3 regions of the Bacillus aquiflavi genome follow, and region 3 is predicted to be linked to each of the others. Evidence: riboswitches for the same ligand, from Rfam matches in the RefSeq annotation. Region 3 holds a riboswitch; each other region holds the start of a gene.
The links. A riboswitch is a leader RNA that binds a small molecule or an ion and turns the genes downstream of it on or off. The one in region 3 is predicted to bind S-adenosylmethionine.

Region 1 (3,285 bases), 900 kb from region 3:
ATAATTTATTTGAAACGACTCTTCCAAAGTACGGAATAAATGTTAAGTTTGTCGATGGGACAGACCCTGATAGCTTTCGCCAAGCTATGACCGAAAAAACAAAGGCAGTGTTTGCTGAAACAATTGGCAACCCTAGCTTAAGAATTTTAGATATTGAAGAAGTTGCTAATGTCGCCCACGAAGCAGGTGTTCCATTAATTATTGATAATACGTTTGCAACACCTTATCTTTGCCGTCCAATTGAATTTGGCGCAGATATTGTCGTTCACTCTGCAACAAAATGGCTTCTCGGTAATGGGACTACGTTAGGTGGAATTATTGTCGACGGAGGTCAATTTGATTGGAATTCTCCAAAGTTCCCTGGATTCACTGAACCAGATAAAAGCTATCATAATATTGTTTATAGTGAAGCACTTGGACCTGTTGCATATATTGTTAAAGCACGTGTTCAGTTGCTGCGTGATTTAGGACCAGCTTTAAGTCCACAAAGCGCATTTCAATTTACATTAGGGCTTGAAACACTTCACGTAAGAATGAAAGAACATGTTTCCAATGCTAAAAAGGTTGTTGATTATTTAGAAAACCATCCAGCAGTTAATTGGGTGCTATATCCAGGTAATGAGAATCATTCTGATTACAAATTAGCGAAGAAGTATTTGCCGAAAGGTGCAGGCTCAGTTGTAGTATTTGGAATAGATGGCGGTAGAGAAGCAGGCGCTAAGCTGATTAATTCTGTGCAACTTTGGGCGCACGTTGCTAACGTTGGTGATGCAAAAAGCTTAATTATTCATCCAGCAAGTACAACACACCAACAATTAGACAGTGAAGGTTTACAAGCAGCAGGTGTTCCTGAAGATTTAATCCGACTTTCAATCGGAATCGAGCATGCAGATGATATTATCGCAGATTTAGAGCAGGCGATTGAAGCAGCTACTGGAGTCACATCTTTAAAATAAAGGCTTAAATAGATGTTTGTAAAAATATGGCGTTGACACCTTAAATAATCCGTGCTAGAATGGCTGTTATATTTAAGTTAATAGAGTATATTATGCACTCTTATCAAGAGAGGTGGAGGGATGTGCCCGAGGAAGCCCGGCAACCGTCAATGAAAGTTTCATTGAAATGGTGCCAATTCACACAAAGCGGATTGCTTTGAAAGATGAGAGAAAGGGAATGGACGTCTATTTTATACCTTTCTGCTCATATGCAGAAAGGTATTTTTAAATTTTATGATGCATCTAGATCACGGATAAAAGAAGGTGAGTCAATTGATTACTTTAAAGGATGTTAGTAAAGTTTACAGTTCAACATCTGGTGAGATACAGGCAGTCGATCATGTAAGTCTTGAAATTAATGAAGGTGAAATATTTGGTATTATTGGTTATAGTGGAGCTGGAAAAAGCACATTAATCCGTATGTTAAATGGTTTAGAAACACCAACTAAAGGGTCCGTCATTGTCGCAAATAAAGAAGTATCTAAAATTAAAGGAAGAGAGCTTAGAAAAGCACGTCAAGAAATTAGTATGATTTTTCAACATTTTAACCTTCTTTGGTCAAGAACGGTTAGGGAAAACATTGCCTTTCCCTTAGAAATTGCTCGGGTTCCAGAGGAAGAACGGTTAAGGAAAGTTGATGAACTGATTAAGCTCGTTGGCTTAGAAGGAAGAGAAGATGCCTATCCTTCACAACTAAGTGGAGGACAGAAGCAGCGGGTTGGGATTGCGAGGGCACTTGCGAACAATCCAAAGGTTCTTCTATGTGACGAAGCGACTTCTGCTCTTGACCCGCAAACGACCGATTCGATTTTAGATTTACTTGTCGATATTAATAAACGGCTACGGTTAACGATTGTCCTTATTACCCACGAAATGCACGTTATCCGTAAAATTTGTCACCGAGTGGCAGTAATGGAAAGTGGACGGATTGTTGAGCTGGGAAATGTATTAGATGTCTTTAAAAATCCTTTGCAGCCCATTACTAAAACGTTCGTCAACCAAGTAACAGAACCTGAAGAGACGATAGAAACGATCAAACATTTGCTTAAACAATATCCAGAAGGAAAGGTTGTTCAGCTAACATTTGTTGGAAGTTCGACAGAGCAGCCGTTAATCACAAACTTAATTCGCCATTACAACGTTACGGTTAATATTTTAAAAGGAAAAATATCACAAACGCAAAATGGGTCATATGGCACTTTGTTTGTCCATCTCGATGGAGATGAACATGAGGTTGAAAAGGCGATTCAATATATCCACACTCAAAAAGTTGGGGTGGAGGTGATTACAAATGTTTGAAAATGTGAAATGGGATCGAATGCTAGAAGCAACAAATGAAACACTTTTTATGACAGCGATTTCTGTTGTTGCAACGTTTGTATTTGGAATATTATTAGGTCTTTTGCTTTTTTTAACATCAAAGGATAATATATGGGAAAATAAGTCAATCCATTTTATTGTAAGTGCGTTTGTCAATATATTTCGTTCAATTCCATTTATTATTTTAATCGTTTTACTCATTCCGTTTACAAAATTAATTGTTGGAACGATTATTGGTCAGAAAGCTGCATTACCAGCATTAATTATCGGTGCAGCCCCATTTTATGCTCGAATGGTGGAAATTGGTCTTCGAGAAATTGATAAAGGTGTAATTGAAGCCGCTAAATCAATGGGAGCAAGAACAAGTACGATTATTTTTAAAGTTTTGCTTCCAGAATCGATGCCAGCGCTTATTTCTGGAATTACAGTAACAGCAATAGCGCTTGTCGGTTATACAGCTATGGCAGGTGTAATCGGTGCGGGCGGTCTTGGGAATTTAGCATATATGGAAGGATTCCAACGAGGACGGAATGATGTAACGTTAGTCGCAAAAGTCATCATTTTAGTGATCGTCTTTATTATCCAATTAATTGGGGATTACATTACTACAAAGATAGATAAACGTTAAAAAAGGAGTGTTTTAATCATGAAAAAACGATTAAGTATTTTACTTTCTTTCGCTTTAGTACTCGTATTAGCAGCTTGTGGTTCATCTGAATCGAAAGATGAAAAAACAGGAAATAAAGAAATTATCATTGGAGCTTCTAACGTACCTCATGCTGAAATTTTAGAAGAGGCAGCTCCTTTACTAAAAGAAAAAGGGATTGAATTAAAAATTGAAACGTTTCAAGACTACGTATTACCAAACAAAGCACTTGCTGATAAAGAGCTAGACGCAAACTATTTTCAGCATATTCCTTATTTAGAGGCACAAATTGCCGAGCATGACTATGACTTTGAAATTGCTGGA
Region 2 (3,285 bases), 1.0 Mb from region 3:
AGTTTGTTGTAAATGTAACTTTGTTGTTTTTTAATAGTTCTTCACGTAATTCTACATAATTGTAAATTTCACCATTAAAAATAATCCAATATCGTTCGTTTTCATACGATAATGGTTGGTGGCCGCTCTTAATATCGATAATACTTAAACGACGAAATCCAAATTGAACATAGTCGTCAAAGTAATATCCTGCGTCATCGGGACCGCGATGAGTGATCAAGTCGTTCATTATTTTAAACTGTTTTTCATTTTCTTCTAAAACTTTTTGTGCTTTATCATGCACACAACCAATAAAACCACACATTCGTCCGCACCTTCTCCATATTTAACATTCACGTTATTATTTTATAAAAATTATCCGTCAATTACAACGGTGAAAAGTCATAATAATACCATTATACTGAGAATGACCAATCAAAAAAAGAAAAGAATGATGAATTTTATGTAACGAAGATTATAAAGTGAAAAAAGCATATTAGTTCTTAAATAAAAGAAAACATCACATATCGTTAATAATATCATAAAGATGTACTCATATCATAGAAAAACCATTATAAGATTATAGCTTAACGGTTACATAATTATTGCTGATAAAATCGAAAAGAGCTAAATCTAGCAATATAAAAGGAAAAAATGGAGTTACATGTTAGATGTAACCCCATTCAGATTGTTGACAAACGCTCGCATTCGACATTGTTTCACTCCGTTATAAGCCCTTCGTGAACAACGGATCTATTCGCTTATTGTTCCCGCTTCTTGATCGACACGCTCCGAGTTTTTCTCGAAAAAATGGATTAATATTTAACGATTTAAAGCTTGATTACGTAAATCATCCGCTTTATCCGTAAGTTCCCATGGAAGTTCAATATCTGTCCGTCCAAAATGTCCAAATGCAGCTGTTTGTTTATATATCGGACGACGTAAACGAAGCATTTTAATAATTCCAGCAGGACGCAAATCAAAGTTTTGCCGAACAACTTCTACAAGGATATCTTCAGAAACTTTACCAGTACCAAATGTATCAATAGAAATGGAAACAGGCTGTGCAACTCCGATTGCATAGGCGAGCTGTACCTCTACTTTGTCCGCTAAGCCAGATGCGACAATATTTTTCGCCACGTAACGAGCCGCGTATGCTGCTGAACGATCAACCTTTGTAGGATCCTTACCTGAGAATGCACCGCCTCCATGACGTGCGTACCCTCCGTACGTATCGACGATAATCTTTCTTCCTGTTAGACCAGCATCACCTTGTGGTCCACCGATAACAAATCGACCTGTTGGATTAATAAAATATTTCGTATTTTCGTCAATTAATTCTTTAGAAACTACAGGTTCAATTACATATTTCTTCAAATCTTGCTTGATTTTTTCTAAACTAACACCTGGATGGTGTTGGGTCGAAATAACAATGGTATCAACACGAACCGGATGATCATTTTCATCATACTCAATCGTCACTTGTGTCTTTCCATCAGGACGAAGGTAGGGAATGATTTGTTTTTTCCGTGCTTCTGATAAACGGCGAGAAAGCTTATGGGCTAATGAAATTGGAAGAGGCATAAGCTCCTCCGTCTCATTACAAGCAAATCCAAACATTAAACCTTGGTCACCAGCACCAATTGCTTCAATTTCTTCGTCAGTCATTTTACCTTCACGCGCTTCAATTGCTTGATCGACACCTATTGCAATGTCTGCAGATTGTTCATCAATAGAAGTTAAAACAGCACACGTTTCAGCATCAAAGCCATATTTCGCTCGCGTATATCCAATATTAGCCAATGTTTCCCGTACAATTTTTGGAATATCTACATAAGTAGACGTTGTTATTTCACCAGTAACAAGAACTAATCCAGTTGTAACCGATGTTTCAGCAGCAACGCGTGCATTTGGATCTTTGTCTAATATCGCATCTAAAATTGCATCTGAAATTTGATCACAAATTTTGTCTGGATGACCATCCGTTACTGATTCGGATGTAAACAAACGACGTTTAGTTGACATCTAAATTTTCCTCCTTATTTCATTAAATTTAGAGAAAGATATTGAAGAAGCAATTTTCATACGTTACCGCATCTTCTTTTATTACTTTTTAGACGGAACTCATTTCCCTAAGTAGTATGAAATAAACATTACCTTTTAGAATGAAAAATTAGCTTCTAAATACAAAAAACCTTTCCACATTGAGGAAAGGTAATCATTTACTCATTCGCCTTTCACTCTTATCGTTCAAGGATATGTCCTTGCAACAGATTAGCACCTTTGCTTAAAAAAGATTGATTAACCATTTTCTTTTTAAAAGCAGGTTGCTGGGTTTCATAGGGTCTGTCCCTCCACCATCTCGGGATAAGAGAGTATCCGTTCAACTCATAATAGCTCATGTTATTACCATACGTCAATTAATTTATCCTTAAAACGGCATTTCAATCATTGGGCAGTTCACTAATGATTAGTTTATCTATTGAACAAACAACTGTTACAACTATCCTTTTAAAGGTTTTTACATCAAAATAATCCTTCTCTTTACTTTTTCACTTTTCTATTTATAATGTTTGGATATACTAACTTTACAGTCTTAATTACAAATGAAATCAAAGCCTTATACTACAGTTATGAATAATGCAAATGTTACAATTTTAAAACAACGAAGTGAAATTTTTTATTTAGTATAGATTATTAACTTAAATGTGTTATACTAATTTCGAGTAAAATAAATCGGAAAAAAAGGAAGGTTATCATCAGATGAGTTCTGTAAGTATTTCCAACGAATTAAATGAATTGTTAATGGGAAAAAACGTGCACATTCAATTGTCTGTTCCACAACTAGTTGAAAAAGTGTTAAACCGTAATGAAGGTTTGTTAACTTCCACTGGTGCAGTCCGAGCCACAACTGGAAAGTATACAGGACGCTCCCCTAAAGATAAATATATCGTAGAGGAAGCATCTACAAAAGATAAAATTGATTGGGGTTCCGTCAATCAGCCTATTTCGGAAGAGGTTTTCACAAACCTTTATCATAAAGTGATTCATTATTTAAAAGAAAAAGATGAGGTTTTCGTATTTAAAGGCTTTGCTGGCGCTGATAAAAAACATCAATTGCCAATTCAAGTGATCAATGAATATGCTTGGAACAATTTATTCGCCCATCAATTATTCATCCGTCCAAATGAAGATGAATTAAAAGATCATAAAGCAGAATTTACTGTCATTTCAGCTCCAAATTTCAAAGCTGATCCTTCAGTAGATGGTACAAAATCAGAAACATTCATTATTATTTCATTTGAA
Region 3 (3,285 bases):
TCCTGCAAAAAATTGATTTGTATTTAAATGTTTTGGCGGATCAAGTTCAACGATGATTGAGCGTTCTTTCATCACTTTTTTAAATAAAGGTGTTTCTTGTAAAATTGGCTTAATAAAAATATCTTTTCGTTTTTCTTTTTGTTTAATTACTTTTTCTTGTAAAGGACGTAAACCTTTTATTCCTTCGGCAAAAGCTTTAATATGCTCCGGTCTTGTCCCGCAGCACCCTCCAAGGAGTCTAATCCCTTCGTTTCTAAAGGCAATTGCACATTTTTTGAAGTAATCTTCCTTTGCTGTATAAGTAAGCTTTCCATCTTCATAGTCAGGCAAGCTTGCGTTAGGATATGCAGACAAAAATGCTTTCTGTTGTAACGGCACACTTTCTAACGCCCGAATCATATGATGAGGGCCAAGGCGGCAATTAACCCCAACCACATCGGCGCCAATGCCTTCAAGTTGTGTAAGGGCTTGTGTTAAAGAGAGACCGTTTTGCAATACTCCTGGTTCATGCATCGTGACGTGAGCAATAATTGGAAGATTTGTTTCTAATCGCGCAATCGCTAAAACAGCTGTTAACTCTTCCAAGTCATAATAAGTTTCAAGTAAAAGACCATCTACCCCTTCTTCTAGTAAACTATAAAGTTGTTCTTTAAAGCTGTTTGTAATATCGTTAAGCGGGATTTCCTGTTTGTTAAAGCCGAGAATTCCGCCAATCGTACCTAAAACAAATGTTTCCCTTCCCGCTGCTTTTCGGGCAATGCGGACAGCTTCCTGATTAATGACTTTTACTTTATTCTCAAGTCCATATCTCGATAATTTAATTACGTTTGCTCCGTACGTATTTGTTTGAATAACATCTGCTCCCGCGTGGATATATGCTTTATGAATATGATAGATTTCTTCTGGATGAGAAAGGGTTATTTCTTCGAATGAACGGTCAATCCCATGAGAGTAGAGGAGTGTTCCCATTGCTCCATCGCCGATGAGTATTCGTTCTTTTAAAGCTTTTCGTAACGACATTATTTACACCCTCTTTCTATGAAAGCAAATGCTTGCTTAAGATCATTAATTAAATCTTCTTCATGCTCAATACCGGCAGAAATACGTAAAAGCCGATTACAAAGCCCATATTGCGAGCGGATATCTTCTGGGATTTCAGCATGTGTTTGTGTTGCTGGATAAGTAATAAGACTTTCGACACCGCCTAAGCTTTCGGCAAATGTAAATAGACGCAGAGCTTTAAGGAAAGGGGAGATATAGTCCTCTTTTATAATCCGGAAGCAAACCATTCCGCCCCTGCCTGGATATAGCACGTCTGTGACAAAGGGATGTGCTTGTAAAAATTGCGTAATCGCCTGAGCTTTTTTTTCATGTTGTTTTATTCGTAATGCTAATGTTTTTAATCCCCTTATGACGAGCCAACAATCAAAAGGTGAAAGAACAGGACCGCACGCATTATGAAGGAGGGCAAGCTGTTCAGTTAGTTTTTCTCCTTTTGAAATGACGAGGCCAGCAAGGACATCATTATGACCTGCCAAATATTTTGTTGCGCTATGAATGACAATGTCAGCACCATATTCAAGCGGTTTTTGAATAATTGGTGTATAGAAAGTGTTATCGACAATGAAAAGAAGTTTATGTTTTGTTGTCAAGGTCGCTATTTTTGACAAATCAACTTCATTCATTAGCGGATTTGTTGGTGTTTCAATAAAAATAGCTTTTGTATTCGGTTGAATCAATTGTTCAAGTGATTCTTCACGTCCACTCCAATAAGTAACTGATAGCCCGTATTTTTGTGAAAACATATCAAACAAGCGATATGTACCGCCATATAAATCCCGAGTTAAGATCAGATGATCACCTGTTTGAAATAATGAAAGGATAAGTTGAATGGCACTCATTCCTGAGCTGCAAGCAAAGGCTTGATCACCTTTTTCAAGATGAGCAGCGGCTTTTTCAAGTACGGAACGTGTAGGATTTCCAGTCCTTGAATAGTCATAGCCAGTCGATATTCCAATTTCATGGTGTCTGTAGGCTGTTGAAAAGTATAAAGGTGTACTTATTGCTCCTGTTTGTTCACATGAACGATTTCCAATTTGCGCTAAAATAGTCTCTAAGTGATAAATGTTCATTTTCTTCCCCTTTCTGTTTAGCTGTACAGCATAAATGGACTAAAGGGAAAAGGCTAAAATAAAAAGAGCCTTTTCGATAAGAAGAAGACTCTTTAACAAGTATGCTTCATCTTATCTCCCAAGTCGCTTTCAACTTGCTGGAATTAGCACCTTGCCGTAAATCGGCGGTTGCTGAGGCTTCCTCGGGCCAGTCCCTCTGCCTCTCTTGATAAGAAAATTTAAAAATAAATTGTATTTTTATAATCTTAAAATAATTTTGTGGATTTAGCAAGCCCCAAAATCATGTAAAGATAAAATTAACTGTCGAATAAACGATCATGTTCGTTAAATTTTTTCTAAATTAGTACATGATATACTTTATAGTGAAAATGAACTGCAATGTATAAAGATTGTGATGAGGTGAAGGTGTGGAGTCACAAACAATGTTATCGTTTTTTCCAAAAAAACATGTAGAAAATTGGTTAAAAAGAGATCGAAAAGTAATGAATAAAGGAGAATTTATTATGTCTCCCGGGGAACAATTAGTTTATATCCTTGTTAAAGGAACGGCACAAATTTTCCATCTTCATCCTGATGGGAAAGAGTGTGTCATAGGTCTTGCAATGCCAGGGGAATGTATTGGGATTTTAGAACTATTTTCTCAGCGAGAGCAAAAACGGTTTACAAAAGCATTAACTCAAACAGAGGTAATTGCTTTAACATTTGACGAAGTAAAAAAGGTTATTACTGAAACACCCGAACTTTCGATGTTTCTGTTACATTATGTGACAGAGAGACTAGAAGAGACATTAGAAATTCTTGAGCAAGTTGCTTACGGCAAAGTAGAAGAACGGCTCTTATTTTTATTGAATAAGCTTGCGGAGAAAGATCAATCACAAGGGGAGTTTATTCGTCTGCCGGACTACCTTACACACCGGGATTTAGCTGGTATGATTGCTTCAACAAGGGAAACAGTCACTTTTTTAATGAATAAATTTTTACAAGTAGGCACGTTAGTTCAAATCGATAAAACTCTTTGGCTTCGAATCAGTGAATAATGTAAGCCTCCTTACATACACGAAAATGACCCCCTGTTACAATAAGGACAAGGAAAATATAAGAGGAGGAAAACAACATGAATGGAATACAATTTGATAAAGCACGGGCAACTGTC

Region 1: it holds a riboswitch for S-adenosylmethionine, as region 3 does, so the genes downstream of both, K6959_RS14110 (methionine ABC transporter ATP-binding protein) here and K6959_RS18470 (methionine biosynthesis PLP-dependent protein) in region 3, are expected to answer to the same signal.
Region 2: it holds a riboswitch for S-adenosylmethionine, as region 3 does, so the genes downstream of both, metK (methionine adenosyltransferase) here and K6959_RS18470 (methionine biosynthesis PLP-dependent protein) in region 3, are expected to answer to the same signal.

Annotation. Positions count from the first base shown of each region.
Region 1 covers NZ_CP082780.1:2,890,607-2,893,891, reverse strand. The annotation lists gene K6959_RS14115 (O-acetylhomoserine aminocarboxypropyltransferase/cysteine synthase family protein) at 1-956, shown strand, start outside; SAM riboswitch class I at 1,054-1,166, shown strand; gene K6959_RS14110 (methionine ABC transporter ATP-binding protein) at 1,269-2,294, shown strand; gene K6959_RS14105 (methionine ABC transporter permease) at 2,287-2,943, shown strand; gene K6959_RS14100 (MetQ/NlpA family ABC transporter substrate-binding protein) at 2,962-3,285, shown strand, end outside.
Region 2 covers NZ_CP082780.1:2,755,667-2,758,951, forward strand. The annotation lists gene asnB (asparagine synthase (glutamine-hydrolyzing)) at 1-304, opposite strand, end outside; gene metK (methionine adenosyltransferase) at 802-2,004, opposite strand; SAM riboswitch class I at 2,220-2,353, opposite strand; gene pckA (phosphoenolpyruvate carboxykinase (ATP)) at 2,743-3,285, shown strand, end outside.
Region 3 covers NZ_CP082780.1:3,789,475-3,792,759, forward strand. The annotation lists gene K6959_RS18465 (bifunctional homocysteine S-methyltransferase/methylenetetrahydrofolate reductase) at 1-1,020, opposite strand, end outside; gene K6959_RS18470 (methionine biosynthesis PLP-dependent protein) at 1,020-2,126, opposite strand; SAM riboswitch class I at 2,241-2,347, opposite strand; gene K6959_RS18475 (Crp/Fnr family transcriptional regulator) at 2,555-3,169, shown strand; gene K6959_RS18480 (OsmC family protein) at 3,247-3,285, shown strand, end outside.